4 regions of the Neobacillus sp. BF23-41 genome follow, and region 2 is predicted to be linked to each of the others. Evidence: predicted binding sites of a transcription regulator. Region 2 holds the regulator's gene; each other region holds the start of a gene.
The links. Region 2 encodes Rex, which represses fermentation and respiration genes when NADH is low (regulators of the CRP and FNR family bind a similar motif). Its sites were predicted from a motif close to TTGTGAAATATTTCACAA; they were not measured.
Positions count from the first base shown of each region.

Region 1 (7,565 bases), on a different contig from region 2:
CACCGACTGAGGCAATGATGGAAAACCTATTAAATGATCCTGACGTCAATGATCAAACTTCAATTGGAACTACTGATGTTGCTAATGTAAATAAACCCATTCAACCTGTACTACCAATCTAACATTATAGGGGTTATATGATATGCCATTTCAAATAAATATTTTAAATTTTAAGATTAATGGAGCTACGCAAAACGGAAATGTTGATATAGGTCCCACTGTGCATAACAGCCATACTGCCAATAGTAAATTTGTCGGAGCAAATTTTTCTTTAGGTGATTTTTCACCTGCTTCTTCTCTTATGAACTCAGGCAATATAGATCCAGATATTAGTGATCAGGATCAAATAGCTAACCCTTCTATGCCTATCGCCAATCAAATTTAAAGGAGTAGTAAGATGGATATAGAAAAAATGAGAAAATGGCTAGAGATTACAAATGAATATAGAGAGAGCAATTTTTGGTCTAGTGTACTTAAGCAAAAACATCCTGATGAATTTTTTAGAGAAGCGGTATGTAATCCAAAATTTGATATATATCAAAATGAAAATTATTACTTTATTATTTTTGAAATACCTGGAGTAAATCAAGAAGATCTTTCAATTAACTTAATCACAAATACACATTTAAAAATTAATGGCAGAATAAAGCCGGTTCTACCATTTGAAATGGAAATGAAAAGAGAGCGAATATATGGTGATTTTGAACGTGTAATTGAACTTCCAGAACCAACATATGTTCATTTAATGCAAACACAAATTTATAATGGACTACTTCATATATCATATCCTCGAAAAAGTGTGTTAAATAATAGTCAATAGAAAGAAAAGAAAATAGTCACAAAAAAAACGCAGTGAACTCACAAGCGTTTTTTCTTGTTTTATTAATGGTGATGATGAACGCCCATTGTTGGGTTGGTAATTAGCCATTCTTCTTTTGGTAATTGGAAATATTGAATCCAGATATTATTTAATGTCGGATCATTTTTATCAAGAATAAAGTCAATTTCTTTATCACTTGTAACCACTACATCGTTTTCTGTTGGTGTATCAAGCTTTAATTCATAATGGGCGTGGTCTCCGTGGATACTTGTCACATATACTCGAAACAATTTCCCTTGTGCCTCTTCTTGTTCCATCATTTTCTTCAATGCTTTTGCTGCATTCCGATTAACTTTTACCTTCATTTTTTACTCTCCTCTATCTATGTATTCCTTTATATTATCCCACTTTAAATCCAAAATAGACAATGTTTAGCTTTGAAACAACAAAAGTCATAAATGCACTTTTTGTAAAATCAACTTACCTAATTTTTCCTAGTAAGGGATTTTAAAACCTTAACAAATTTGTCACAATTTAATCCAAAAACCTATATTAACATCACAGCAATGTTGATAATATAGATTTTAGGAAATACATACAGACTAATTAATATTAAATGATAATTAATTTAAATTCTTACATCTATTACAATGAAGGAATGAATTAGTCTTGTTTTGTTTGTGAATGAATTCACGATAATCATATCAAAAAATGAACATTCTAGAAGGGAGAAATATTCATGTTTAAAAAAAGCTACATCATTCCACTGTTAGCTTTAGTACCAACTTTACTTTTAAGCGGCTGTACGAATATGGTCGTCTTTGATCCAAAAGGCCCTGCCGCACGTGACATTCTAGAATTAATTAACTGGTCACTTATTTTTATGCTGTTGGTGGTTGTCGTTGTATTCGGTTTATTTGGATATATCATTTGGAAATATCGTGCGAAACCTGAAAATGCAGATTACGAACCGCCTGAAGAACACGGAAGTACAAAATTAGAGATTATTTGGACTGTCATTCCTATTCTGATTGTCATTGCTTTAACGATTCCTACTGTTAAAACAATATATAAATTAGAGAAAGTACCTGCCGGGTATGAAAATAAAAAACCTATTACCATTAATGTAACATCAGCTGATTGGAAGTGGATTTTTAGCTATCCAGAACAAGGGATCGAGACAGTGAACTATGTGAATATTCCTGCTGGCACTCCGGTACAGTTTAAGTTAACCTCTGCTGGTACAATGCAATCGTTCTGGGTTCCTGCTTTAGGTGGTCAAAAGTATACCATGAACAAAATGGAGACAGAGTTGTATCTCACAGCAGACAAGCCTGGAGAATTTCTAGGTAGAAATACAAACTTTAACGGCAAGGGATATGCAGAAATGGAATTTACAGTTGAAGCGAAATCCCCGCAAGCCTTTGAAAAGTGGGTTAAGGATGTCAAAGATACTGCCCCTAAGTTAACAGAAAAGAAATACAATCAACTTCTAAAACCTACACACTTAGGTCGTGAAACATTCCTTGGAACTCATCTAGCCTGGGTAAATCATGCTGATATGAATTCTAAAACTTATACAAATCCTGAATTGTACGAAGTACATGGCGTCAAAGGAAAGATTTTTAAAGAGAAAGAAACAAATGGGCATTCTATGGACATGGGCGAAAAATCAGATGGAGGTGAGCACGATGGGCATTAATTGGCATGACTTTTTTATTGTCGGCAACCCATTAATACTAGGTTCTCAGATTGCTATTCTATTAACAATGATAGGAATTGTAGCAGGGGTTACCTATTTAAAGAAATGGAAATGGCTTTGGAGAGAATGGTTAACAACCGTTGATCATAAACGAATTGGGATTATGTACATCCTTTCTGGTGTGCTGATGTTTTTCCGGGGAGGCGTAGATGGTCTTTTAATGAAGGCTCAAACCTCTCGTCCAGAGATGAAATTTTTAGATGCGCAGCATTACAATGAAATTTTTACCACACACGGTGTGATCATGATTTTGTTTGCGGCAATGCCATTATTAATTGGTTTAATGAACGTGGTAATCCCGCTGCAAATTGGCGCGCGTGACGTGGCATTCCCTCAACTTAACGCTCTAAGCTTCTGGTTGTTCTTTAGTGGTGCTATGTTGTTTAATATTTCGTTTGTTATTGGAGGGTCCCCGGATGCCGGCTGGACAGCCTACTTCCCTCTTGCAGGTAAAGAATTTACTCCTGGGATCGGAAATAACTATTACGCTATTGCCCTGCAAATTGCCGGGATTGGTACGTTAATGACAGGAATTAATTTTATCGTAACTATCTTAAAAATGAGAACTAAAGGTATGACACTAATGAAAATGCCAATGTTTACTTGGACTTCATTCATTGCATCTGTCATTATTGTGGCTTCCTTTCCAATTTTCACTGTTGCACTTGCCTTGATGACCTTTGACCGGATCTTTGGAACGCACTTCTTCACCTTAAGCGGTGGCGGTATGGATATGATGTGGGCCAACTTATTCTGGTTATGGGGTCACCCTGAAGTATATATCGTTGTTCTTCCAGCATTTGGGATGTTCTCTGAGGTTATTTCAACCTTTTCTAGAAAAATGCTGTTCGGTTATAAATCAATGGTATTCTCCATTGTTGGAATTGCGTTATTAAGTATGCTTGTTTGGGTTCACCACTTCTTTACGATGGGAGCCGGACCAGGAGTCAACTCTGTTTTCTCCATTACGACGATGATGATTGCTATTCCAACGGGTGTCAAAATGTTTAACTGGTTATTCACGATGAGAAAAGGTCGAATCGAGTTTACAACAGCGATGCTGTGGGCGCTTGCATTCATTCCTTGCTTTATCATTGGTGGTGTAACTGGGGTAATGCTTGCCATGGGTGCTGCAGATTATCAATATCACAATACCCTATTCCTTGTCGCTCACTTCCACTATGTGTTAATTCCTGGTGTTGTGTTTGCGGTGTTTGCCGGGTTATATTACTGGTGGCCAAAAATGTTCGGACATATGCTAAATGAAAAAATCGGTAAAATTCATTTCTGGTTCTTTACGATTGGATTTAACTTAACGTTTATGCCGATGTTTTTCCTAGGTTTAAACGGTGCTGTCCGCCGTTCATACACGTATTCAGCTGAATCAGGCTATGCACCATTATTCATGTTATCTACCATTGGCGCAGTGATTTTAGCTATCGGATTTGGTGCTCTTTGCTATAACATTTATTGGAGTGCACGCTATGCGGACCGTAATATTTCAAACGACCCATGGGATGCAAGAACCTTAGAATGGGCTACTGCTTCACCCCCTCCATTCTATAACTTTGCGAAATTACCTGAAGTGAAATCTGTTGATGCCTTCTGGTATATGAAAAAGGATAACGTAGGATTGACCCTGAAAGACGACGAAATTAAAGAAATCCATATGCCAAGTAATTCCGGCTTACCAATCTATATGGGGGTTATCTTTGGCATCGCCGGGTTCTTCCTTGTCTTTGAATGGAAAATTGCGGCTCTTGTAGCCACTGTTGGAATAATTATTGGGTTAATCATTCGTTCGTTCGATTATAACGATGGCTTCCATGTTACAGTTGACGAAATAAAGGAAACGGAAAAAGCATGGCGTAACGTCGATAAAGGGGGGAACAGCCATGTCGGCTAATGTAAACACAGCCTTACCACTCGAATATCAAACTGAACAGAACCGGATGAATATTCTAGGATTCTGGATTTTCTTAGGAGCTGAGATTGTCCTCTTTGGAACTCTCTTTGCGGTCTTTTCTGTATTAAATGCAAGGTATGCTGGTGGTCCCACACCAAAGGACCTTTTTGAAATAAAAGATGTAATGATCGAAACCATCCTTTTATTAACAAGTAGTTTTACTTGCGGTCTTGCGATCTATGAGATGCGTCGCCATAATCGTAATGGTCTATTATTATGGTTTATTATTACCCTTCTACTTGGTGCTGGCTTCGTATTCATGGAGATAACGGAGTTCATCCATTATGTTCACGAAGGAGCAACAATGCAAACTAGTGCTTTTCTATCTAGCTTCTTTGTATTACTTGGTACACATGGACTGCACGTGAGCATGGGTATCGGCTGGGCAACAATGGTGATTATTCAAATATTAAAAAGAGGTTTAACACCTGTAACTGCCCGTAAAACATTTATTATCGGTTTATATTGGCACTTTTTAGATGTTGTATGGATTTTTATTTTCACATTTGTGTATTTAGCAAGGATGGTGTCATAATGGCTAAAAATACCAAAGGGTTTCCACTTACACACGTGTTAGGTTTCATCATGTCATTAGTACTAACCTTTGCTGCACTTGGTGTGGCACTGAAAACCAATCTTCCTTTTAAAACAATACTCTGGATTATAGGTTCCTTAGCTGTAATCCAGGCTTCTCTTCAACTTTATATGTTCATGCATATGAACGAAGGGGAAGACGGAAAATCCCAGATCATCAACGTCATCTACGGCTTCTTCATTGCCTTCGTAACCGTTGCTGGATCCATTTGGGTCATGTCGTTTGGAATGTAAGTAAGGAAATAGAAATAGGGTGTCAGGCACCATGTGAAAATTTCACATGGTGCCTGACACCCTTCTTTATTTTGGACTATTTTTTCTTTTGTTCCGAACTAATTGGTAGCCAATAAAAGCTATATAAAGCGGTATTGCTACGTATATGAAGTATGGAAAGCGGTGCTGTTCTTTTTTAAAGACAAGGTATATGGCGTATCCCAAAAATAGTGTGACGATAATTCCGTATTTTGGCAGCGGGATATCCTTTAGGCTAGGAATTTTAATGGTACTAACCATCAAGTAGCACAGAATAAAAAAGGCAAAAGGAAGGATAATCGCTGGCATTTTCCCGTGGAACAAGGTAAGAAGTGTTAACAATCCTCCTGCGGCCGTTATTGGGACACCAGTAAAATACTTATTGGATGATTTGACCGCATTAATATTAAACCGTGCTAACCGATAGGCACCGAATAAAGGAAATAGACCAGAAATGGCCATGCCTGCTACCCCAAATTCAGAGAAGTAGGAATAATATGCCATCATTGCAGGGGCCACCCCGAAGGTAACTACATCCGCTAAAGAGTCTAATTCTTTCCCCAATTCACTATCCACCCGTAACATTCTTGCAATTCGCCCATCCATGCTATCGAGCATCATCCCTATTAAAATTAAAATGGCTGCGTTTTTGTAATCCCCTTGCGCAGAATACATAATTGATAAAAATCCAAAAAATAAATTAGAAATTGTAAATAAATTAGGAATACTGTTTCTGATGATATGTATCACTCCATACTAATTAAGATAATCATGCAATACCCTTTTCTCGTTGTTTCTTCTTATTATAACGTTTCTCTTGGTAATATTGAAAAAACAAAATCGCTGTTGTAATCCAGAACCCACTTGCAAAATAGCCGCCAATTATATCGCTTGGATAATGGACACCTAAATAGATTCGGCTGATTCCAATTGCTAAAATCATTACCATGCTTACGAAGATTAACACACCTCTGCCAAACCTGCTTGGAATATGACGCCATAATAAAAAAGAAAGAATCCCATAAACCGTAAAAGCATTCATCGCATGTCCACTTGGAAAACTATAGCCTTCAATATCAATTAAACGATGGAAATCAGGACGGACTCTTTGAAAAAACTGCTTTAAGATACCATTTAATATCGCAGATCCCGTGATTGCCGCAGCAAACAATAGTAATTCCAAGCGATGATGAAGTACTTTATAGAGAAAAAATAACAGAAAAAGACTAAGAACAATGACAAAAGGGGCAGAACCAATAAACGTAAAAAATTTCATCACATTTGTAAGAACCAATGTTTCAGACCCTTGGACCATATCAATTACCGTACGGTCAAAATAGATGATTTTCTGATCACTTATCAATAAGGATATCAAACTAAAGCCAATTATGGAAACAGTACTAATGCTAAAGGCAATAACAAGATATGTTTTTAAATTCATAAAATCAAACCTCTCAGGCAAAAAGGATTTGTGATTGTACGATAATAAGATGCTCTTAGTTTAAGCCTTTACCGTCTATACTATCACTGAGTCTTTGAAAAGTATCTTAAAAAAGTATGTTCTAAGATAGGAATACTAATAAAAGGCAGAACTTTTTAATCTGCCTTTTATTAGTATTAAACAGAATTAATAATTATAAAGTCTCTTGTTCTTTTCTCATTGGTTCTGTGCTGTTGTCTTTTGAGAAAAACCAGCCTGCGGCAGCAATACCTACCAACACAACATAAAAGGTTACTTTCCATCCCATTGAATGCGCAAATTCCTCGCTTAGAATAGCCAAAGCAGGATGTGATAAGGTGTAAACTGCAAGCTTCACACCAACCCAGCCAACAATCGTAAAAGCTGCAATTTCCAGACCTGGACGTTTTTCTAAAAGCTTTACAAACTGATTTGCTGCAAACCTCATAATAATTAGACCAATAATCCCGCCGGCGAAAATAACTAAGAATTTACCACCATCCAGACCGCCGATATTAGGCAGTGGAGTGTCTGGTAAAGCAACCGCCATCGCGACCGCAGCAAGAATCGAATCAACCGCAAAAGCAATGTCAGCCACTTCGACTTTTAATACAGTTATCCAAAAGCTGCTTTTTTTCGCTCCTTCCTTTTCCTCTTTATCCTCTGCTGCCTTCCCTTGGATTACCTTACGGAATATATGATTTCCAGCCAT
Region 1 covers NZ_JBGBPR010000011.1:168,872-176,436, forward strand. The annotation lists gene AB7942_RS17800 (spore germination protein) at 1-122, shown strand, start outside; gene AB7942_RS17805 (spore germination protein) at 143-385, shown strand; gene AB7942_RS17810 (Hsp20/alpha crystallin family protein) at 398-820, shown strand; gene AB7942_RS17815 (iron-sulfur cluster assembly accessory protein) at 883-1,185, opposite strand; gene qoxA (cytochrome aa3 quinol oxidase subunit II) at 1,560-2,522, shown strand; gene qoxB (cytochrome aa3 quinol oxidase subunit I) at 2,512-4,488, shown strand; gene qoxC (cytochrome aa3 quinol oxidase subunit III) at 4,478-5,083, shown strand; gene qoxD (cytochrome aa3 quinol oxidase subunit IV) at 5,083-5,376, shown strand; gene pssA (CDP-diacylglycerol--serine O-phosphatidyltransferase) at 5,443-6,069, opposite strand; gene AB7942_RS17845 (phosphatase PAP2 family protein) at 6,164-6,835, opposite strand; gene AB7942_RS17850 (TerC family protein) at 7,029-7,565, opposite strand, start outside.
Region 1: the regulator Rex is predicted to act here: its motif matches at 1,499-1,516, upstream of qoxA (cytochrome aa3 quinol oxidase subunit II).

Region 2 (7,565 bases):
CGTGTGACCAATCATGTTGCACAATCTCTTTATCGAAAGCTTGGTTTTCAAAATGGCGGGATCCGCAAAAATTATTATTCAGATAATCAGGAAGATGGTTTAGTGATGTGGGTAAATTTATGAAAAAAGATCAATGGATTTTGGGTATTGAGACAAGCTGTGATGAGACGGCTGTCGCCATTATTAAAAATGGCAGAGAAATTGCGGCAAATGTTGTCGCATCGCAAATTGAAAGTCATAAACGCTTCGGTGGTGTGGTTCCAGAAATAGCCTCCCGCCACCATGTAGAGCAAATGACTATTGTCATTGAGGAAGCATTGAAGCAGGCAAATGTTACTTTTGCTGAGATTGATGCCATTGCTGTCACAGAAGGACCAGGATTAGTCGGTGCTCTTTTAATTGGGGTAAATTCCGCGAAAGCATTGGCATTTGCTCAAAACAAACCACTAGTTCCAGTCCACCATATTGCTGGACATATTTATGCGAACAGGCTTGTCACTGAGTTAAAATTCCCGCTCCTTGCTCTGGTCGTTTCAGGCGGGCATACAGAGCTTGTTTATATGAAGGAACATGGACATTTTGAAGTCATCGGCGAAACAAGGGATGACGCTGCTGGTGAAGCCTACGACAAGGTTGCGCGAACGTTAAACATGCCGTACCCTGGTGGTCCACATATTGACCGTTTGGCGCAGGCTGGAAATCCGACAATTAATTTACCTCGGGCATGGTTAGAAGAAGGTTCCTATGATTTTAGCTTTAGCGGCTTAAAATCTGCTGTTATTAATACGGTTCATAATGCCGAGCAACGCGGTGAGATAATTGCCCCTGAAGACCTTGCTGCAAGCTTTCAAGCCAGCGTGATTGAAGTGTTAGTGAAGAAAACAGAAAAGGCCGTCGCTGAATATGGGGTAGGACAAGTATTAGTGGCTGGCGGAGTTGCCGCCAATAAAGGCCTTAGAAATGCTTTGGAAAAGACCTTTTCAGAGAAACCTGGAATTGAATTAGTGATTCCGCCATTATCCCTATGTACTGATAATGCAGCGATGATTGCTGCTGCTGGAAGCGTGATGTTCGAAAAAGGAATTAGAGCAGACCTTTCCCTAAATGCCAACCCGGGACTGGATATCGAAATATACAATGAATAACTCTTCTGGATAAGAAGAGTTTTTTTGTTGATAAGATTTTATAAAAATGCAGATCAAAAACTGGTGAATGTGGATAAGTGGGGTGTTATCTGTGTATAATGTGGATAAGTAAGGAATTTATTGTGGATAATGTGGAAAAGTAAAAATAACATTGAAACTGTCCTGTTTGTATTGTGAATAAGAATGTGGAAAAGTGTATAACTTAATGAATTATTGCCATCATATCAAAATTTGTCGATAATTGTCATAATAAACAAAAAACCAGGCGAATGCCTGGTTTTTGCATAATTATTCAGCAAGTTCCGCCCATTCTTCCATTAAGTGCTCGAGTTCAGACTTTGCCTTTTCATTTTTTATGTTGATTTCCAACACTTTTTCATGATTTTGAAAAATGTCTGGTTCGCATAATTGCTGCTCGAATTCTTGAATTTGCTCTTCTAGCTCTTCAATTCGTTGTTCCATTTCTTCTAATTTCCTTTTGCGCTGACGCTCTTGTTTTTTACTTTCCTTATCCTGTTGATAAGAGTTTTTTTCAAAAGCATCCGTTTGTGCTGCCCTTTTTGCTGTTGCGGCCATGGCTAGTGCCGCAAGTTCTTCCTGCTCTAGTTTCTTCTCTAAATAATAATCATAATCCCCGAGGTATTCTGTACTTCCATGACGACTAAGTTCTAAGACCTTTGTGGCAATCCGGTTAATAAAATACCTATCGTGTGAGACAAACAATATCGTGCCCGGGTAATCTATTAAAGCATTCTCTAGAACTTCCTTACTATCTAAGTCAAGGTGGTTGGTAGGCTCGTCCAAAATTAACACATTTGCTTTCTCCAGCATCAGTTTAGCTAATGCTAGACGGGCTTTCTCACCGCCGCTTAAGGTGGAAACTATTTTTAAGACATCATCACCAGAAAATAAGAAATTACCGAGCACCGTACGTATTTCTTTTTCATTTTTTAGTGGATAGTCATCCCAGAGTTCATTTAAGACCCGCTTATTGGAGGTCAATTCAGCTTGCTCCTGGTCGTAATACCCAATCTGAAGGTTTGTCCCATAGAGTATGGTTCCATCAAGTGCAGGCAACTTTTTGATTATTGTTTTTAAAAGTGTTGATTTGCCGATACCATTCGGTCCGACCAAGGCGATACTTTCACCTTTATAGGCCCGGAAAGAAATGGACTCTGAAACCATATCACCCTCGTACCCAACAGCGAGTGAATCCACTGTTAAAACATCATTTCCGCTTTGTTTTTCAATTTCAAACGAGAAGGAAGCAGACTTTTCATCGCCTAATGGACGATCCATCATCTCCATCTTTTCAAGCTTTTTACGACGGCTTTGGGCACGTTTGGTTGTCGATGCCCGCGCTAAATTCCGGTTGATAAAGTCTTGGAGATCCGCGACCTCTTGCTGTTGTTTTTCGAAAAGCTTTAAATCACGCTCATAATTTGCCGCCTTTTGATCAAGGTAAGAACTATAGTTGCCTGTAAACCTTTGGATTTGCTTACGGGAAACTTCATAAACTTGAGTAACAACTTTATCTAAAAAATAGCGGTCATGGGAAACGATCAAAATCGCCCCATGATAACTTTGTAAATATTGCTCCAGCCAGGAAAGCGTATCAATATCAAGGTGGTTTGTGGGCTCATCCAATATTAGGATATCAGGCCTGGTTAACAAGAGTTTACCAAGGGCTAGACGAGTTTTTTGCCCGCCGCTTAAACTAGATATCATCAAGGATTTGTCATGGAAATTCAGCCCATGAAGGACGGAGCGCATCTCTGCCTCATACTGATACCCTCCCAGTTCTTTAAATTTGACCTGAAGATGATCGTACTCTTTTAGGATTCTTTCGTACCTGCCACTGTCTTCAAAAACGAGGGGATCAGCCATTTGTTCTTCAAGTGTGCGGAGTTGTTTTTCCATTAATCGCAGCGGTTCAAAAACCGTCAGCATTTCATCCCATATGGATAATGATGATTCTAACCCAGTATTTTGAGCTAAATAGCCAATCGTCACCTCTTTTGGCTTGATGATTTCTCCGCCATCATGTGACAAGTGTCCGGCTATAATCTTCAATAATGTCGATTTTCCCGCCCCATTGCGTCCAACAAGGGCAACACGGTCCCGAGTTTGTAATTCGAGCTTAATATTCGATAAAATAAGGTCAGCACCATAATATTTTTGTAATTGATTAACCTGTAGCAAAATCATTCTCATTCACCTCTATTACATAGGATAAGTGTACCTTATTCCCGGTATGTCGGCAATAAACTGCTCGCCATATTAGCGGAGTGAAGTCTTAAACCGACATAAAATGTAATATATAGTTCAAAGTTTCACACACATATAAGGAAAAATAGTGTATGATTTGATGGGAGGATTTTTTATATGGCAGAATTTACGCATTTTAATGAAGAAGGCAGAGCAAAAATGGTCGACGTCAGTGATAAGCCGGAAACGGCACGTACGGCGCTTGCTCATTCCAGCATTACCGTTAGTAAAGAAATTTATGATAAAATAACTAATAATGAGATGAAGAAGGGCGATGTCTTAGCAGTGGCCCAGATAGCAGCTGTCATGGCAGCAAAGAAGACATGGGATTTGATTCCAATGTGCCATCCGATTCCATTAACAGGTGTTAATATTTCTTTCTCTTGGGAACAGGATAAGGATGAGAACTATCAATTATATATTGCTGCAGCCGTTAAAACGAAGGGGAACACAGGCGTAGAAATGGAAGCGTTAACAGCCGCATCCGCATGTGCCTTAACGGTTTATGATATGTGTAAAGCCGTTGATAAAGGTATGGTAATTGGACCGACGTATCTTGTCGAAAAAACAGGCGGTAAAAACGGTGATTTTAAAAGAGATGAAAGAGTTAAATAAATTTTTAACTAAACCATTCATGGGGTGTGGGAGATTATGAGTAATGAAACAACGAAAATACCACAGGCGACAGCAAAACGGCTGCCCCTCTATTATCGATTTCTAAAAAACCTGCAAAGTTCAGGCAAGCAAAGGGTCTCTTCAGCGGAATTGAGTGAAGCAGTAAAGGTAGACTCAGCAACGATTCGCCGCGACTTTTCCTATTTCGGTGCGTTAGGAAAAAAGGGCTATGGGTATAATGTTAATTACTTAATATCCTTCTTCCGAAAGACCTTAGATCAGGATGAATTAACTAAGGTTGCCTTAATAGGAGTCGGAAATCTTGGGACTGCCTTTTTAAACTATAACTTTTTAAAAAATAATAACACAAAAATAGAATGCGCCTTCGATGTGGATCCCGACAAAATGGGAACTATGATTCGCGAGGTACCCGTTCATCCTATGGATGATTTAGAGAAGGTGTTATCAGAAACTAATATTTCAGTGGCGATATTAACGGTTCCGGCTCCTGCCGCTCAAATGATAACCGATCGACTGGTCCAAGCGAATGTAAAAGGGATCTTAAATTTCACTCCAGCGAGGTTAAATGTTCCACCATTAATAAGGGTCCATCATATTGACTTGGCTGTGGAGCTTCAATCGCTAGTCTACTTTTTAAAGCATTATCCAACGGTCGAAATAGATGAAGAATAATTAGTTAAAAAGGCTTTCCACAAAATTTGTGGAAGGCCTTTTGTATATTAAATCCCTGCTTTTTTTAATTACATAATCTATAAAAATACTTTCTTATGCACTAAGATGTAGGTAGATAAAATGCAAGCGGTTACTAGCCGGGAAGTGGGGGAAATTCAATGTCAATTTTACGGGATGAAGCGTTAAAAATGCACAAGGAACACCAAGGCAAGGTTGGGATTTATTCTAAGGTGGCAGTACATAATGCAAAAGATTTAAGCCTTGCCTATTCACCCGGTGTGGCAGAGCCATGTTTGGTCATTTATGCAGACGAAAATAAAGTCTATGATTATACCTCGAAGGGCAATCTTGTCGCAGTTGTATCCAATGGGACAGCGGTCCTGGGGCTTGGAAACATTGGACCAAAAGCTGCGATGCCTGTGATGGAAGGAAAGGCCGTGTTATTCAAATCGTTCGCAGATGTTGATGCCTTTCCCATTTGCTTGGCCACCACTGACACAGACCAGATCGTAGAAACCGTCAAGCTGCTAGAACCAACATTTGGCGGAGTGAACTTGGAGGATATTGCTGCGCCGCAATGCTTTGAAATTGAAGACCGCCTCCGCCAAGCCTGCGAGATTCCTGTTTTTCATGATGACCAGCATGGAACCGCGATTGTAACAGCCGCTGGTCTAATCAACGCATTAAAATTAGCGGATAAAAAAATTGAAGATATTCGTGTTGCCGTAAACGGAGCAGGTTCAGCTGGAGTAGCAATTGTTAAGCTCCTGCTGCATATGGGCGTGAAGGATGTTATTTTATGTGATACAAAAGGAATTATTTATGAAGGCCGCCCGTTCGGAATGAATCGATTCAAAGATGAAATGGCGCGAATGACAAATCGCGGGCAAAAACAAGGAACGTTAGCCGATGCGTTCCTTGACGCAGATGTGTTTGTGGGGGTATCAGCAGCTGGGGCCGTTACAAAGGAAATGGTTGGTTCTATGCACCGTGACCCGATTATCTTTGCCATGGCCAACCCAGTACCGGAAATTATGCCCGATGCGGCCAAAGAAGCAGGAGCACTTGTAGTGGGTACAGGACGTTCTGATTTTCCGAACCAGGTTAATAATGTGCTTGCTTTCCCAGGAATTTTCCGCGGCGCTTTAGATGTCCGTGCAAAGGAAATCAACGAGGAAATGAAGCTCGCCGCGGTCTATGCAATTGCTGGATTAATTTCAGATGAAGAACTTCATGCTGATCATGTTATTCCAGACCCTTTTGACCCTAGGGTCGCAGCACAAGTAGCAGCAGCAGTTGCTTCCGCTGCAATGGAAACAGGGGTAGCTCAAAGAATTGTCAATGTTGAGGAAATTAAACAACGCCTATTAGCACTAGCGGAAGCAAAACAACCAGTTCATGTTTAGGTCGAGTAAAATCAAGCTTTTAAGGGAGGACTACCTCAATCTAGAGGTAGTCTTTCAAATTTTGGGAATTAGGGCATATTTCCAATATACCTTTTAAATTTTTAGTACAATAATGAATGATAGTTTTTTTCTTTTTTAAATCGGTGGGTATGAGCACGTTTTTAGGTAAGTAATTTTAACATTTCCTAGAAGGACATCTAGGGTTTTGCAATCGGAGGGGATGAAGTTGGCGATTGTGCTGACGATGTTTGTGCTTGGGATATTATTAGGATTTGTTGGGGCGGGCGGCTCCGGCTTTATTATTGCCATCTTAACAGTTATTTTTGGAGTACCAATACATATGGCGTTAGGGACATCACTAGCAGCGATGGTGTTTACGAGCATGTCAGGTGCCTACAGTCATTTTCGTCAAGGAAATATCTCAATTAAAACCGGTTTAATCGTCGGTGGATTTGGTGCAGTTGCCTCCTATTTAGGTTCAAAACTAGCCAGTTTGATTCCGATCCATTCTTTGCATTGGTTAACAGCAGGGATGTTATTTTTGTCGGCTGTAATACTGGTTGTACGCTTATTTATTGTTCAAAAAATAAAGGCAAACAACAAAAAAGTGAAACCTGGCAACCTGCTTCTCATTAAGAAAGCGGCAGTCGTCGGGTTGGTTACCGGATTGTTGTCTGGTACATTTGGGATAGGTGCTGCGCCGTTCATTCAAATCGGGTTGCTGGTCATCATGGGACTTTCGCTTAAACAATCAGTTGGTACAACAATGCTCGTTATTTTGCCAATCGCTTTAGCAGGAGGAATCGGCTACTATTTCGAAGGATACCTGAATTTAACCCTGTTAGTTGAAGTGGTAGGAGGAACGATGATTGGCTCCTATGTCGGGGCTAAGTTTACAGCCCTTGCTCCGCAGCCTGTATTAAAAAGTGCGATGGTCCTGACCCCTATTATCGCAGGAGCTATTTTGCTCATAAGTTAAGGCATCATTCGCAAGGATGGTTAACTTTGAAAATTAATCCTCAGGCCAGCCTAAGTTAAAGAAAGCTTTTAGACTGCAATGTATTTTCATAAGAATGCTTTGCAGCCTTTTTGCGTTTACTAACCCTGTTGGTTAGTATGTCATCAGGTGGAAATCAGAATGGTGCCTGTCGCCTTCTCAAAGATGGAGGGAAATATGAGAAAGGGAAGATGGAGTTTACAGACGGTAATTATTGTCTTTGTGTGTATGGTGGTTACTTTTTCACTTTTGATAACAGATTTACTTATCAGTTCGAGAATTGCTAAGGAGACGGAAAAAGGTCAGGCTGAGAAGGCGAGAAATGTGGCTCGAATGGTTGCTCATAGTCCGCTTGTGATTGATGCGATGAGTGGAGAACGGGATGTAAAGGAAATCCAAACGTTTGCGAATGAAATGAGAAAAGTGACAAACGTTTACTTT
Region 2 covers NZ_JBGBPR010000017.1:1,776-9,340, forward strand. The annotation lists gene rimI (ribosomal protein S18-alanine N-acetyltransferase) at 1-123, shown strand, start outside; gene tsaD (tRNA (adenosine(37)-N6)-threonylcarbamoyltransferase complex transferase subunit TsaD) at 120-1,145, shown strand; gene AB7942_RS21545 (ABC transporter ATP-binding protein) at 1,434-3,353, opposite strand; gene moaC (cyclic pyranopterin monophosphate synthase MoaC) at 3,531-4,028, shown strand; gene AB7942_RS21555 (redox-sensing transcriptional repressor Rex) at 4,065-4,721, shown strand; gene ystJ (NADP-dependent malic enzyme) at 4,880-6,127, shown strand; gene AB7942_RS21565 (sulfite exporter TauE/SafE family protein) at 6,354-7,106, shown strand; gene dcuS (DcuS/MalK family sensor histidine kinase) at 7,302-7,565, shown strand, end outside.

Region 3 (7,565 bases), on a different contig from region 2:
GCCGATACCGTCGACTAGTTGCTTATTTACAATTTCCTTCGCCTTTTGATATCCATGGGCGGCATCACTTGGACCAACAGTGGTATTAAATGAGAAAATATCTCCCGCTCCGACAATGATATTATTAATGGCCTCGGCCGACAGCTGAATATTCTTTGAACGCCCTACAACTACGCTATTAAATCTCGTTGTAAAGCTTGCTACGACAACTTCCCCTAACTGGTCAACATCCACAGGCTTATAACCGCTCTCGGTCACATATAAAGGTAGTTCAATATCTCCACCCGTTGCCGATGCTGTTATGACCTTTTCAACTAACTCTGATTCCTCTAAGATAATTCTAGGTTTGCCTTTAATGATTTGACCATTGGGGCCAATCTTATCAAGAACCATTCGTTGGTCATATCCTTTGGTACTTTCCGTCCCTCTTGCTAAATCCTTTGCCCATTTTTCAAGTTCCTTTTTGTAGGTTTCATTATCGGTTCCAAAACCCATTTCCACCGGTAAAAAGGTTTCCAAAATAGCATTTGTATTCGGATCAATGACATTTACTTTAATTGGTTTTGGTTCTTCTTTTTGTGGTGGTTCTGGTGGTGTTTTATTGAGCTTTTGTTGTCCTGGTTCAGTTACTTTTTCTTCAACTGTCTTTTCTGTATTCATTTTTTCTGTACATCCGGCAATAATTAATAAGCTACAAATTAATAAAATTGATACTAGCCACGAGCTCTTTGTCATTTCCCCCAACCTCTTATCCTTTATTTTCATGCAGTAAATGCTGACCTCCAAACGAAGTCCATTCATTCTTGGATTTTATTCCCGTTTGCATGTCAATATGACTTATAAGTATTGATTAATATGCAAAAAAGCCCCTTAGATGTAAGGAGCTTTATCAGTGAAGATATATAATTTTTTTAAGCTGTAAATTATCTTACGCTGCTTTTCATCATTGGTTGAACCACTAATGGTTCCGAATATGTGGGTTCATTTTTCTTATAGGCGTGCCAATATGCGAGTGCGATAAAGACAGATCCGCCAACCGCATTGCCTAGAAAGACAGGGATAAAATTTTCAATATATCCTAGCCAAGTAAAATGGCCGGCAAATATCGCTGCAGGAATCACAAACATATTCGCTACAACGTGTTGGAATCCGATTGCGACAAATGCCATCGTTGGAAACCAAATACCTGCAATTTTTCCGACCATATCGTTTGCTCCATAACAAAGCCACACTGCCGCTGCCACCAGCCAATTACAGCCAATCCCCGAAACGAAGGCTTGGAGAAAGGTTGCTTCTAATTTATGGTCAGCAATACTAATCGTTCTTTCCAAGAAGGGGCCTGATTCGGTAAGTCCAACCATATGTCCAAAAAAGTATGCTACAAAAATGGCCCCGATAAAGTTACTGACCGTAACAAGAAACCAGTTATAGACAACCTGTCTAGTGCTAATCTTGTTCGCCATTCGAGCTAGAGGCACAGCCATCATATTTCCTGTTAATAGCTCACCACCTGCAAGCAAGGTGAGGATAAGGCCGATTGGGAAGACAGACGCACCAATCAAACTGCTTAACCCCTCTAAATTTCCTGTTAAAGTTGCTGTGACACGGATGAAAAGTAAATAACCTAAAGCAATGAAGGCACCTGCTTCAAAACCTAATATCAGGGTCTGTAAAGGAGGGTATTTTGATTTTTTCACTCCATTTTCAACGGTAATTTCCATGATTGTTTCGGGTTTACTATATCCCATATGATATACTCCTTTTTAAATGAACCATTTAGTATGTGAAATATTTAACATACTTCTATTTTATAACAAATTCTTTTAAAATCCTGTGAATATTTCTTTAACTATTTTAGAGCGCTTACATTTACCTTTGTAATCTTGCTTTTATATTCAAAATATCTTACTTCCCTTTCTTAATAAAGGTATACTGATTCTGAGGTGATATGGTGAAGAGTGTAAAAACACCACAGGAGTTACGGACGGAGACGAATGGTCTAACAGAAGAAAGATGACAGGCAATTATCAATAATGTTCCTTCATATGATGATAAACCAGTATGTTAGTCGGTATCCCTAACCCAGCCCATTTTGCTACACTTTTATAAAAAATAACCAGCCATACTTCATCAGCGTATCGTCAAATGATCCGAAAGGAATAAAGAATGGAGGTTTATACAATGGAAAAGAAAATTTATTGGAGTTTGTTTATATATGGTCCATGGAAAATGTATCTCGCAGCAACGGTAGATGGACTTTGTTATGTAGGTTCCGATCATAAGGACTTAGAAGAACTGGTGACTTGGGTTCAAAAAAAACTCCCGCATCACCTTTTGGAGCGTGATGATAGTAAATTACAACCTTTTGTAGACGAATTCACCGAATATTTTCAAGGAAAGCGCACGTCTTTTACCTTTCCAATTGATTTTCACGGGACTCCCTTTCAACAATCTGTTTGGAACGTATTAAATGAAATTCCCTATGGATGCACACATACTTACTCAGAAATCGCGGAACTCCTGCAGAAACCTAAATCGGTACGTGCCGTTGCCGCCGCAATTGGGGCAAACCCGATATTAATTACTGTTCCTTGTCATCGTGTGATTGGTAAGAATGGGAAATTAACTGGTTTTCGCGGCGGTTTAGATATGAAGGAAAAACTGTTAGATTTGGAAAAAGAACCCTCCAGTTTGAAAGGTGTAATCACACATGCTAAATAAACCAAAAAGGCAGAGAGAAAGTCTCTGCCTTTTTTATTTTATATATTTACTTGAAACATAACCTGTTGCTTTACCAAATTTGATTTTTTTCCATGAACCTGTTGTTGAGACAATGGTTACTGATTGATTTTTCTTTAAAGTACTTATTACCTTGCTTTTGGTTGATGTTGTTGCACGTACATTAAGACGTGATACAGTTACTTTTCCCTTTTTTGGTTTGACCACTATTTTTACAACGAAAGTAGTTGTCACGCTCGAACGGTTTTTAGTTGTGTCTGTCGCTGCCATCACTACAGAGTATTTCCCATTTCCAAGGGAGGCAGTGCTGTATCCTAGGTTGATTGTACCTGCTTTTGTTATAATGTCCTTTTTCAGGTAGCTAAGGGTTTTACCAGTACTATTTTTTAGCGTGTGAAATTAATAATTAATCCATTTAGCTCCCATTTTAGTGGAAATTTGATACCATCCATCTCCACGGTCAGCCAAGACCTTTACTTTTTGTGGAGTAATCTGCCCGTATGTCTTAGACGATATGGATGGTTTGCTATACAATTTTTCTTGTTTTTTTACTTGTAGATATTTCAATGGTTTTGGATTAATATACACCCATTTAGCTCCTAAGGAGGTATGAATCATGTACCATCCCTTCCCGCTATTCTTCATAACCTTTGCAGTTTGCGGTGTAAGCACACCGCTATTTTTCAATAAAAGACTTGGCTGTTCATATAAATTAACATCGTATGTAATCTTTATATTTGATAAGATCGGCATAAATGGAAGTATAAAGAGATTTTTATTTCCACTTTTTATCCATCCAAAACCTTTTCCATATTTAATTTTGTACCAATCACCAGACTTTGCAGAAATTTCAACTCTATCCTTTAAAATGACCTTACCTATTTTTGGTGAATCATTATATGGGAAGTTTTTCACATCGAGACTAGGATTGATAGTTATCATACCTTTTACTAAATATGTAGTTTGTACAGCTGGAGGTACCACGTCATTGACTTTCGGCGGACTGATATTAATCAATTCATGATGAACGCCATCCCTGCTAGTACTAATAAATTTAAGGCCCACTTGCTTCGCTAGCTTTAAAAGTGATGAATTTACATAGTGTAATCCATTTAAAGGCTTTCCTTTATTGTCAAAAACAATGGCATCAAATGCTATCCCCTTCGTATGAGGCGCTTTGGCACTGGGCTTAGCAACTAAAGGCCCCAACCCATGTTTGGTCTTTTCAGACCTTTTACATGTTGACGAAACGCCAGTAACAATTTCATAAAAGTGATTTTGATATTGATATGGTCGATAGGCGGAATTGTATTGAATCTTCCAGCCTTTTGCTTTCAGCAGTTTTTCATAATTAATTTTCGCCCTGAGTAGATTTGGGTGAATATTTTCCCATATGACCATTTCACCCTTCTCCATTCTTAATGCGACTGGATCAGTTAATGGTGTTACCCCCTTACATGTACTTGCTTGCGCCTTTTCTCCTGGAAAAATCAATGGGAAAAATAATCCTAACACAATGATATAAAAAGTAATTTTAGCAATAAACTTCATTTTTCCTCCTCGCATGTGATTTTCTGATTAAATATGACTCTATTATTATATCAAAATTTACAAAATAATCTATAATTTTACAAGGGAAAGATATCCATTCGTGATTTTTCGTATTTTATGAAAAAATTTAGTTTTATCAGTAACATAATCTATTAAAAAACGACAAACGCTAATTGAACACTGAGTTCGTGAGAAATAAGTTTTCCGACAAATATCTACATATCTCGAGTTGAATCAGCAAACACATTCAAAATATGTTATAATAGAAATAACCTACTGATTTTTCAGTGAGTAACACTAAGGGGAGTAGCTCCTAATCGACTCAAATAGCCATAAGTTTCTTAAAAACTGACTCATTGGAAAATCAACTTAATGACTCGGCAACAGAATTTAAAATATAGAAAGGGTGTTTATATGGAAAATTTTATTGAAACGGTTTATTTCTTAGAAAATCCTGAAAAGAATATTATTAAATTTGCAACTGGCACCCAGCTGCGCTATGAGGATGTAATAAAAGAGGTTTTTGGCGTAGCCTGTATCAATGATTTGCATATGATGATCCAATATAACAAGAGTTTTCAGACAAGCATTTGTAACAGTCATGGCATTAGTGAAAAGAAGATAACTCTTGATAAAATCCTTCGTGTCGCTTCAAAACTGGACATGCTTCGTCTTAAAAAAGAATTGATGGACCAAAAGAATAACATCCTATATGAAACACCTGCAGATAGTGATTTAGCCATTACTTGCCCTTTTGATGCCACCATTAAGCTTCAAGAAGGTATTTTCCAATGGGATGACAGCAATTTTTCATATAATGCAGTGAAAACTGGTGCCTAATACCTTTGTGGGTCAAATTACTCACAAAGGCTAGGTGCCTTTTTTTTCGGGAGATGTGGTCCTATCAAGCAAATTAAAAAGCACCATCCAAAGAGTTTGGACAGTGCTTTTATATCACATAGTTAGAAATCGGTTTAATTCGGTGCGATACATTCTAAGTAGTTGTTACTCTATTCAAAAACGTTAGCGTCCTTGCAAAGGCATCCCTTGCATATAAAGAATTATAGGTGGGGTTTGTATCATTATAATAAGCGTGCTGGGCATTAGGATAGATAATTGCTTCAAATGATTTACCATGTTTCTTCATTTCTGCCTCGAAAACAGGAATTAAGTTAGTGATATTCTTATCTTCCCCGCCATAGAATCCGAGCACTGGACATTCGATATTGGCAATATTTTGTTGTGGCGGACGTCCGTAAAATACAATTGAGCCCGCATGTTTAGGATCCTGAGTTGCAAGTGCTGCCGATAGTGCCCCACCTAAACAGAAGCCAACAGAAGTAACCGGCATTCCTTTTGTCTTTTCGAATGAATTCCGTGCATATTCAGCTGAATCTTTTAAGATGCGGATGAATCTCTCAGATTTTCTTGGATCTAACATCCCAAACAGTGTAGTTAACGTGGTGCGCAGTGTCTCTTGTTTTTCAGATGGCTGCTGTAAGATTGCACTTTCACGGTCAGAGGAATTGAACCATGATGTATGTGGAATGGAATGTAAAAAACTTTTTGCTTCAACCATCCTCTCCTCACTAAGTTCCTCTGATCGCACACCATTATCAGCAAATAAATCTGGTGCGATGGCAACGTAACCAGCCACTGCAAACCGCTGGGCTACATCTTGAATATGAGCATCTACTCCCCATATTTCTTGGATAACAAGGACAGTTGGTCGTGGTTCATTTACCGGTTCAATTGAAGAAATATATGCACGTATCTTTTCATTTGTTCCCTTTAACGATTGCCATTCCGATTGTATCGACATAGTACACCCCACTGTTTTATTATTTTTCTAGACCTATAAAACAATTCCTTCATAATTTACCATACTCAGTATGCAAATATAAATAAAAAAGTACTAAACAATAAAAAGCATATGATACAGAGAAACAAACAGTCTTATGTTTTAATTGTGGGCCATTCAATACAACAACATGCCCGAAATGTCATAAGGAACAATTTAACGTTTTGAACAAAAAGGTATAATAGAAATAATTTAATTCTAATTTACAATCTGACCCTTTTAACAAGTCTTTTTTTGTAATGGGCAAGTTTCTGGAACAACACATATAAGGTATAGGATTATGATAAAGTGTAGAAGAAATTGTGAAGTTTACTACTTAAACTATAGGGTGCGTTCGTATTATAAGGATTTAAAAAAGCAAAAATGGAAGTATGATAATAATAAAAATAAGTAAACAAGTGCTTATAAATTTTATTTATAAGCACTCAATTGATACAGATATAATTTGCTTTTTTAATCGCTTAAATGTTGCAGCAAATGAATAAGAGAATCTTCTCATCAGATTTTTTATACAAACCTGAATGAATTGCACAGCGTATATTTAAATAATGTAATGTTTTTATTCATTAATATTAATTAAATAAAGAACTGACTATTAATGAGAAGTCCTGTATCAAAATTAAATAGAAAGTCTTCAAAACCTAATCATTCCTAAATTCATTTTGATTTTCCTGTATCAATCAGATCTACATTTACTTTAACTTTAAAATTCAAGTTTGAGTAAATCTTATCCCATTTCATCTTATTCCATCTATCATATGATAAATGATTACGTACCAACGTTCCTACTCCAATAGGATCTGTCTGATATTTTTGTAATTTGATTAACAGCTTTTTTGAATTGGTTATTAAATAATTTTCAACCTGTTTTTCCATTTGTCTTTGATACTTTTCTTCACTTAATTCCATTTTACCTGTGTATGCAAGGACGCTTCCTTTTAAATTTAATATTACTTCGACCGTCATATTCTTTCTATTACATATCTTACTAAATTTCTACATTTATTTGCAAAACACTTTTTCTATGTACTTAACATTGCATTTAAATATATCAATCCTTATTCAACTAATGCATGCGTTAGTTGAATAATTATACGATAATTTTGTTGTGGTAAAACTAAAATGTTGAAGTAGTAATTGAGGCCATATGTAGTACAAAAAAGGATAGATAAAGCAAATATTATCTGCTTTATCTATCCTTTTCTTTTGCCCTATATAATGTGCAACATTTTATAATTCTTCTCTTTTATCAAGTGATTTATGAAACATATTGACTTTTAATAAAATGTTTCGTGGGGAGGTGAAGAAATCCTATTTGAATTTTGTATGCGCTTTATATCATTAGCGACGTTTTTTGTTGCCTGCCTTAGTCAGTCTTCCTAATAAAAACGCCCCTGCAGCGACACCTATCACC
Region 3 covers NZ_JBGBPR010000005.1:228,426-235,990, forward strand. The annotation lists gene AB7942_RS11050 (VanW family protein) at 1-735, opposite strand, end outside; gene AB7942_RS11055 (formate/nitrite transporter family protein) at 924-1,748, opposite strand; gene AB7942_RS11060 (methylated-DNA--[protein]-cysteine S-methyltransferase) at 2,182-2,721, shown strand; gene AB7942_RS11065 (SH3 domain-containing protein) at 2,755-3,009, opposite strand; gene AB7942_RS11070 (SH3 domain-containing protein) at 3,139-4,290, opposite strand; gene AB7942_RS11075 (hypothetical protein) at 4,705-5,130, shown strand; gene AB7942_RS11080 (dienelactone hydrolase family protein) at 5,285-6,112, opposite strand; gene AB7942_RS11085 (Ger(x)C family spore germination C-terminal domain-containing protein) at 6,809-7,117, opposite strand; gene AB7942_RS11090 (proline dehydrogenase family protein) at 7,493-7,565, opposite strand, start outside.
Region 3: the regulator Rex is predicted to act here: its motif matches at 1,782-1,799, upstream of AB7942_RS11055 (formate/nitrite transporter family protein).

Region 4 (7,565 bases), on a different contig from region 2:
ACGACAGCATCTGTTCCAACTGGCATCATTGCTCCAGTCATAATCCTAACAGCTTGCTGCTCTCCTATTACTTTAGTAGAAACCATTCCAGCGCCGATGTGATCGACCACTTCAAATTCAACTACATTGGATAGCGAAGCCTCACGTGTATCGATTGACCTAACAGCAAAGCCATCATACGGTGCACGGTCAAAATGGGGCACATCGCTAGTTGCGATCAAATCCTCCGATAAAAAGCGGCCAAAGCTTTCATTTATCGAAACTTGTTCGGTCACACCAAGTAATTGATATTCCATTATGCTTTTGACCGCTTCTCCAATTGGTATCGGTCTTCTTCTTTCGAACAAAATAATCAGCTCCTGCCTTAAACAAATATCTATCCATTGTGATATGTACTATTAGTCATCGACTAATCAACATTATAAGCTTATTAAAAACTAACTAACATATCAAATGTCACAAAATAAAAGAATCTTGCCAAAAAATATAAAATCATAGGGAATGTGTGATTCAGGTCACCTAGTTTTTTTCTATTTTACATTATGATTAGGTTAGATTTAATCTTGGACTTTGGGAGGAAATTAAAGATGAGTTTCACAATTACAGCTAATTCATTAGTTAAAGATATTGTTAACGAATTACCTAAAACAAGTGATGTTTTTAAAAAGAACCGAATCGATTTTTGCTGCGGTGGTAATATCTCATTAACAGAAGCAGTTGCTCAAACTAGGCTTAACCTTGATACTTTGTTAGATGAATTAAAAGAAGTTTTTGATAAATACGAAAACACCGAGAAAGATGTTGAGGTTTGGACTAATTCTGATTCAACTACAATTATTGATCATGTTATTTCAAACTACCATCGTGTATCTGAAGAGGAACTAACTATGCTAAGTCCCTATGTAACGAAGGTTTCACGTGTCCATGGAGATAACCATCCAGAGTTACTTAAGGTTTACGAACTCTTCTATGAATTCAAAAAAGAATTGATGGAGCATATGGCGAAAGAGGAAGCTGTTGTATTCCCATTAATTAAGCAGCTTGCAGATGGAACCGTGGAGAATCGTGAAGAAGCAATTGCAATGATTGTTGAATTAGAAAAAGAACATGACCATGCCGGTGAAATTTTAAGAGAGATCCGTGCAGTAACTTCTGACTACACTCTACCTCTGGATGCATGCGGTACGTACCGATTAGTATATGCACGCTTGGAAGCGTTAGAAGGATTAACCTTTATGCATGTGCATCTTGAAAACAACATCCTATTTCCTAGGTATCTTTAATAAAATCAACAGTCCGCTTTTCTTAAAGCGGGCTGTTTCTTTCTACAAAAAAACTCTCTTCATGGAAGAGAGTTTAACCACCAATATAGGACATTTCTATTTTTTTACGGTTTTTGTGCGTTTCGGCTGTTCGTTCGTCTGAATATCTGTCATCTCGTCCATTCCAAATGGCGCTCACCCGCTCACGGATTTCTTCATCAGAGGCACCGTTTCTCATAAAATTACGGATATCATGCCCATTCCCATTAAATAAACAAGTAAAAATCTGACCATTCGCTGAAAGTCGAGAACGAGTGCAGCTTGAACAAAACGATTCCGAAACAGACGTGATAAATCCTACATTCACATCTTTATCTTTATAGCGGTACACCTTCGCCACTTCTCCGTAGTAGGCTGGGTCAACAGGTTCAATATCAAATTGTTCTTTTAACAAATAATAAATCTGTTTTTTTGTAATAACATCATCCATTTTCCAGCCGTTCGTGGAGCCAACATCCATGAATTCTATATAGCGAAGCTCCAGACTGTTCTCCTTGCAGTACTCTGCCATTGGAATAATTTCAGTATCATTCAAACCTTTTTTGACAACCATATTTATTTTGACCCCAAGACCTGCTTGTTTCGCTGCTTCAATGCCTTCCAAAACTGGCCCAGTTCCAACCCCACGCCCGTTAATTTGGCCAAACAATTCATCGTTTAGGGTATCAAGGCTGACATTTACTCTTTTGAGTCCTGCTTCCTTTAAATCTTTGGCAAATTTCGGCAGGAGCACACCATTCGTCGTTAATCCGATATCAAGTAAGCCCTCAATAGCTGACAGCTTCTTAACAAGAATGGGCATATCTCTTCGAAGAAGAGGTTCTCCTCCAGTTAGGCGAATTTTTTCCACACCCAAACTAACAAATATTTTCGCTATTCGTTCGATCTCTTCATAGGATAGCAAAGCACTTTTAGGAAGAAACTCAAAATCAGGACCAAATTGATCTGCTGGCATACAGTATTGGCAACGGAAATTACATCGATCAATCACAGAAATTCTTAAGTCATGCAATGGTCTATTTAATTTATCTTTAATAATGGTTTTTTCCATTCCATATCAACTCCATTATTTTTGGAACCTAATGATATTCAGTGTACCAGTCTTTAGATAAAAAAACTGTTACTTTATTCACTATAACAATACTTTTTAATACAATTCTTATCTTAGCAGATGTTTTACAATCTATAAATAACTGTTTTGGAAAAAAATTTCCTCTACAGATTTTATTCATTTAAACGATAATTCAAATAGAAAATAAATAAACATGATTAATTTCATATGAGTTTTCACTATATTGTCATTGTTTACTTCTTCTTATTGATTCCTCATGAGATAAAATGGTACTAACAAACTAAACATTGATCACTATGGAAAATAGATGATTGTTAATATGACACATTGAGGTGAAGCTGATGACAGCAATAATGAAACCAACTCATTCAATTGAAATAAAAGAATTGCTTAAATTTGCAGACCGGAAATTTAAAAGTGAAAAAGGAAGCTTTTTATTTCAAGAAGGAATGCTTGCGGAAGAACTTTACATTATCATTTCCGGCAAAATTCAAATCAGTAAAATTACTTCAGATGGCCGTGAACTTTCATTAAGAATTTGTGGAGAAAATGATATATGCGGGGAATTAACCCTATTTACTGATAACCCCAGATATTTATTAAGTGCAATGGTTCTTGAAGAAGGAGAAATCGTAGCAATAAAAAAGGATATAATCGAAAGTGAAATTTTCCAAAACAGTAAGCTTGCTTTTGAATTTATGAAATGGATGAGTGATCATTTCCGGAAAACACAAACAAAATTTCGCGACCTCGTTTTAAATGGAAAACGAGGTGCCCTTTTCTCAACACTTATCCGTATGTCGAATAGTTATGGTATTCAAAAAGATAATGAAATCTTAATAGATCTGCCGTTAACCAACCAAGAACTTGCCAACTTCTGCGGTACATCACGTGAGAGTACAAACCGTATACTTAGTGAACTAAAGAAAGATAAAATCATTTCAGTTAAAAAAGGAAAGATTTCAATATTGGATTTACAATACTTAAAAAATGAAATCGACTGTGAAAATTGTTCTGCCGTTTATTGCAATATCGAATAGGCTAGCCTATACTTATTTGCAGTTATCTATATACGCAAGGCTGTCTCACTATAATAAGGCAGCCTTTTTTATCGGTTTTAATTACTGTTCTTGCTTTTCTCTTAATGATTTAGGAATATAAACGCAGAATGGCTCGCTTTCTAGATAATCTCCAGTCATTGCATAAGCTCTAGACCTTGATCCCCCGCAAACATGACGGAATTCACAGACACCACATTTCCCTTTAAAAAGATCTGGGTTTCTTAGTGATTGGAAAATTGGTGATTCACGATAAATTTCAGCTAATGGCGTTTCCCGGATATTACCAGCTTTAACGGGTAATAGTCCGCTTGGATATACATCGCCAATATGGGAGATGAAAACAAAACCATTACCATCATTAACACCTTTTGGTGCTCGTCCTAAACCATCGATAGAGCCTGTTAATCCTTTTTCTGTTAATGCACTTAAATACTCAATCTCATCTGTTGTTTCCTTCGCTTCGCGCATTTTTTGTTGAATCACAACACGTCTATAGTGCATGGCTTCTGTTGTTTTGATATCAAAAGACACGCGCTTACTTAAATCATATAGCCATCTGAATACTTTTTCATGTTGAACTGGAGAAATCATATCTGATTGTTGACCTCTTCCTGTTGGCACTAGGAAAAAAACACTCCATAACACACATTCTAAATCTTCAACCATTTTTGCCATTTCATCAAGGTAGTCAATATTGTAACGGGAAATCACCGTATTAATCTGAATTGGTAATCCAACTTCATGCAAATATTTTATTTTTTCCATGGTAAGGTCAAATGATCCAGCTGTTCCCCTAAAATGGTCATGAATCTCAGCCCTAGGACCATCAATACTAAATGCCCAGCGAGCAAGACCAACTTCTTTTGCTTTTTCAATTGCTTCTTTTGTTACATTTGGTGTCGCGCTTGGGGTCATTGATACCCGTACGCCTTTTTCAACTGCATATTTCGCAATATCAAAAACATCTTCTCTCATCAGCGGGTCTCCGCCAGTAAAAACAAGCATCGGATTGTTCATTTCATATATTTGATCAATTAAATTTTTTCCTTCTTCAAATGATAGTTCACGTGGATCCCTTTTATACTGTGCATCGGCACGACAGTGTAGACACTTTAATTGACAAGCTCTAGTGAGTTCCCATATTACGATAAAAGGGTCTTTATTAAAATCTCGGCTAATAGCCATATGAAACGCCTCCTAATAACGGCTATTCAAATCCAACAGCCTTATTAATCTGTATTATAAAGGTGTTTATATTTGAAAAAAGTGAACTATCTCACATTCAGTATGCTAGATATGTCTGAAACGTGAAGAAAAATACAAAAACAGCAGAAAATCTGCTGTTTCTAAAAAATACGCTTATTTTACTGAGAGTTCAAAAGCCTCTAATTAAGCTTAGCGAATTCCTAATGCGATTTTCGCATAACGTGACATCATTTCTTTATTCCATGGAGGATTAAAAACAATATTTACTTCTACTTCTTTGATCTCCGGAATGTCGGCCAATGCCCGTTTAACCTGGTCAACAATTGTTCCAGCAAGTGGGCAGCCCATTGAAGTTAACGTCATGGTAATCGTTACATTTCCTTCTTCATCCATTTCAGCATTATATACTAATCCTAAATTAACAATATCTACCCCTAGTTCAGGGTCAATTACTAGTTCTAAGGCACCCATGATATTTTCTTTTAGTTCTTCATTCATGTTTGATCCACTCCTTCATTATCTTGTCCCACTCTATTATAGCAAATGATCAAGCATGCTAAGATTGAGACTTAGTTAAAAAAAGTATATAGTTTTTTTATATCTTTTGGTGTGAATTTTTTTACAGTTTAGATATAAAATTGTTAACATAGTAAAGATAGGAATAAGAAATTCCACTAAGTATTAAATGCATAATTGCAGTGTAACATGTATATAAATTTTTTCCTAAAGCGACGCACTTTATTAGCGATGAAAATTATAATTAGAAGGAGTTATTATGACAGATAGACACTTAATTGCATTAGATTTAGATGGGACATTATTAAAAGATGATAAAACGATATCATTAAAAACACACGGAATTATTAAAAAAGCAAGAGAACAAGGTCATATCGTTATGATTGCAACAGGAAGGCCTTATCGTTCCAGTGAGATGTACTATCGGGAATTGGATTTAGACACACCGATTGTCAATTTCAATGGAGCATTTATGCATCACCCTCGAAAACCTGATTGGGGATTTTATCATGAACCTCTTGATATAAAGGTGGCAAAAGAAATTGTGGAAGCGTGCAGAAGTTTCCACTTCCATAATATAATTGCCGAAGTGATCGATGATGTTTACTTCCATTATCACGATGAAAAGCTGTTAGATATTTTCAACTTTGGCAATCCAAAAATCACTACGGGAGATCTGGCAAATTATTTAAATGATTCACCCACGAGTTTATTAATTCATACAGAGGAGGATCAATTAAAGATAATTCGCGAACACTTATCGGCCGTCCATGCAGAAGTTATCGATCATCGCAGTTGGGCCGCTCCATGGCATGTGGTTGAAATTATAAAGGTTGGCTTAAGTAAGGCTGTGGGGTTAAAAAAGGCTTCTGATTATTATGGTATTCCCGCTGAGAGAATTATTGCGTTTGGCGATGAAGACAACGACCTTGAAATGCTTGAATTTGCTGGGCATGGGATTGCCATGGGAAACGCAATCGACAAAGCGAAAAATATTGCTAATGACGTCACTCTAAGTAACGAAGAAGATGGTGTTGCTCAATATTTGGCAGATTTGTTAAATATAAAATATTAACACTCATTTCACCATTGTTTACCTAAATGAACCTCCCCCTTTTGGTACATACTATTTTTTGAGGCAGCGTTGCTGTTTCAATATGAGCTATGAGCATATTGGAGGGATTCGAATGGGTAAACGAAACAAATCAAAACGCTTTGTCCAGCAAGGAGTGGATACGGTCAGTAAGCATGCTGAACGTATTCCTTATCACATGACTTACGCTGAAGCGGAAGCTCAGAAGATGTCCAATGTGCAAGAATCCTCGCTTGGAGGAATATAACATGGGAAACCAATTGTTCCAAGAAGCACGAAGATTTGTTGAGATGGCGAAGTCTGCCGACCCAGCTGATCTTGATTCTGCTGTCGCGAAAGCTAAAAATGCATTAAGTTCTGCTTATGCAAATTCGACTGTAGCAGAGCAAGCACAGCTCCAACAAATGCAACAAGAGCTTGAACAGATGACTTAAAAAGAAAAGCGGAGGCACCTAACTGGGCGCTTCCGCTTTTCTTTTTGTCTAGCTATAGCGCCTAGGGGCTCGGGGTCATCAGCCAATCCGTCCTGAAGGTTAAAAAGCAACCTTCATGCCGGCTCGTCTTATGCCTGTCGCCCCTGGACAAGGCGCTTCCGCTTTTCTTTTTATTCCTTACGAAAAAATCCATAGATATTGGTTGTTTGAATGATATTTGTAAAGGCATTGGGATCCACATCCTTAAGGATCCTTTCCAAATCAAAGAGCTCATAGCGTGTAATAACTACCATCAACATTTCTCTTGCTTCGTTTGAGAACGCACCTTTTGCTGGTAAAATCGTGATTCCTCTTACAAGTTTTTCTTGTATTGCTTTTTTCATGACATCAGCCTTTTTGGTAATAATTATTGCAGTGAGTTTTGCATGTCTAGTATGAATGGCGTCAATCACTCTAGTCGAAGTATATAAAGTAACAAGTGTATAAAGGGCTTTCTCCCAGCCATACAAAAATCCTGCTGTTATAATAATCACTCCATTTATAACCAACATATAGGGTCCAATCGGCTTGTCTTTCATTCTCGATAAAACCATTGCAATGATATCTACTCCGCCTGTTGAAGCTCCCCATTTTAACGTAATCCCGACGCCAACAGCTTGGATGACACCACCAAAAACAGCATTTAGAAGAATATCATTCGAAACTTGTTTAATAGGAATTAGTATTAAAAACAACGAGGACAGGGCAACACTTATAAAGCTATAGACGGTAAAGGATTTCCCTACCTTTTTCCAGCCTAAAATGGCCACAGGAATATTCAGCAATAATAATAAGAACCCTAGTGAAACATGGATAGGAGTA
Region 4 covers NZ_JBGBPR010000001.1:551,347-558,911, forward strand. The annotation lists gene AB7942_RS02625 (molybdopterin molybdotransferase MoeA) at 1-347, opposite strand, end outside; gene ric (iron-sulfur cluster repair di-iron protein) at 588-1,283, shown strand; gene moaA (GTP 3',8-cyclase MoaA) at 1,357-2,373, opposite strand; gene AB7942_RS02640 (Crp/Fnr family transcriptional regulator) at 2,736-3,434, shown strand; gene AB7942_RS02645 (TIGR04053 family radical SAM/SPASM domain-containing protein) at 3,516-4,640, opposite strand; gene AB7942_RS02650 (metal-sulfur cluster assembly factor) at 4,851-5,159, opposite strand; gene AB7942_RS02655 (Cof-type HAD-IIB family hydrolase) at 5,437-6,252, shown strand; gene AB7942_RS02660 (hypothetical protein) at 6,365-6,517, shown strand; gene AB7942_RS02665 (DUF3813 domain-containing protein) at 6,519-6,704, shown strand; gene AB7942_RS02670 (YitT family protein) at 6,875-7,565, opposite strand, start outside.
Region 4: the regulator Rex is predicted to act here: its motif matches at 4,720-4,737, upstream of AB7942_RS02645 (TIGR04053 family radical SAM/SPASM domain-containing protein).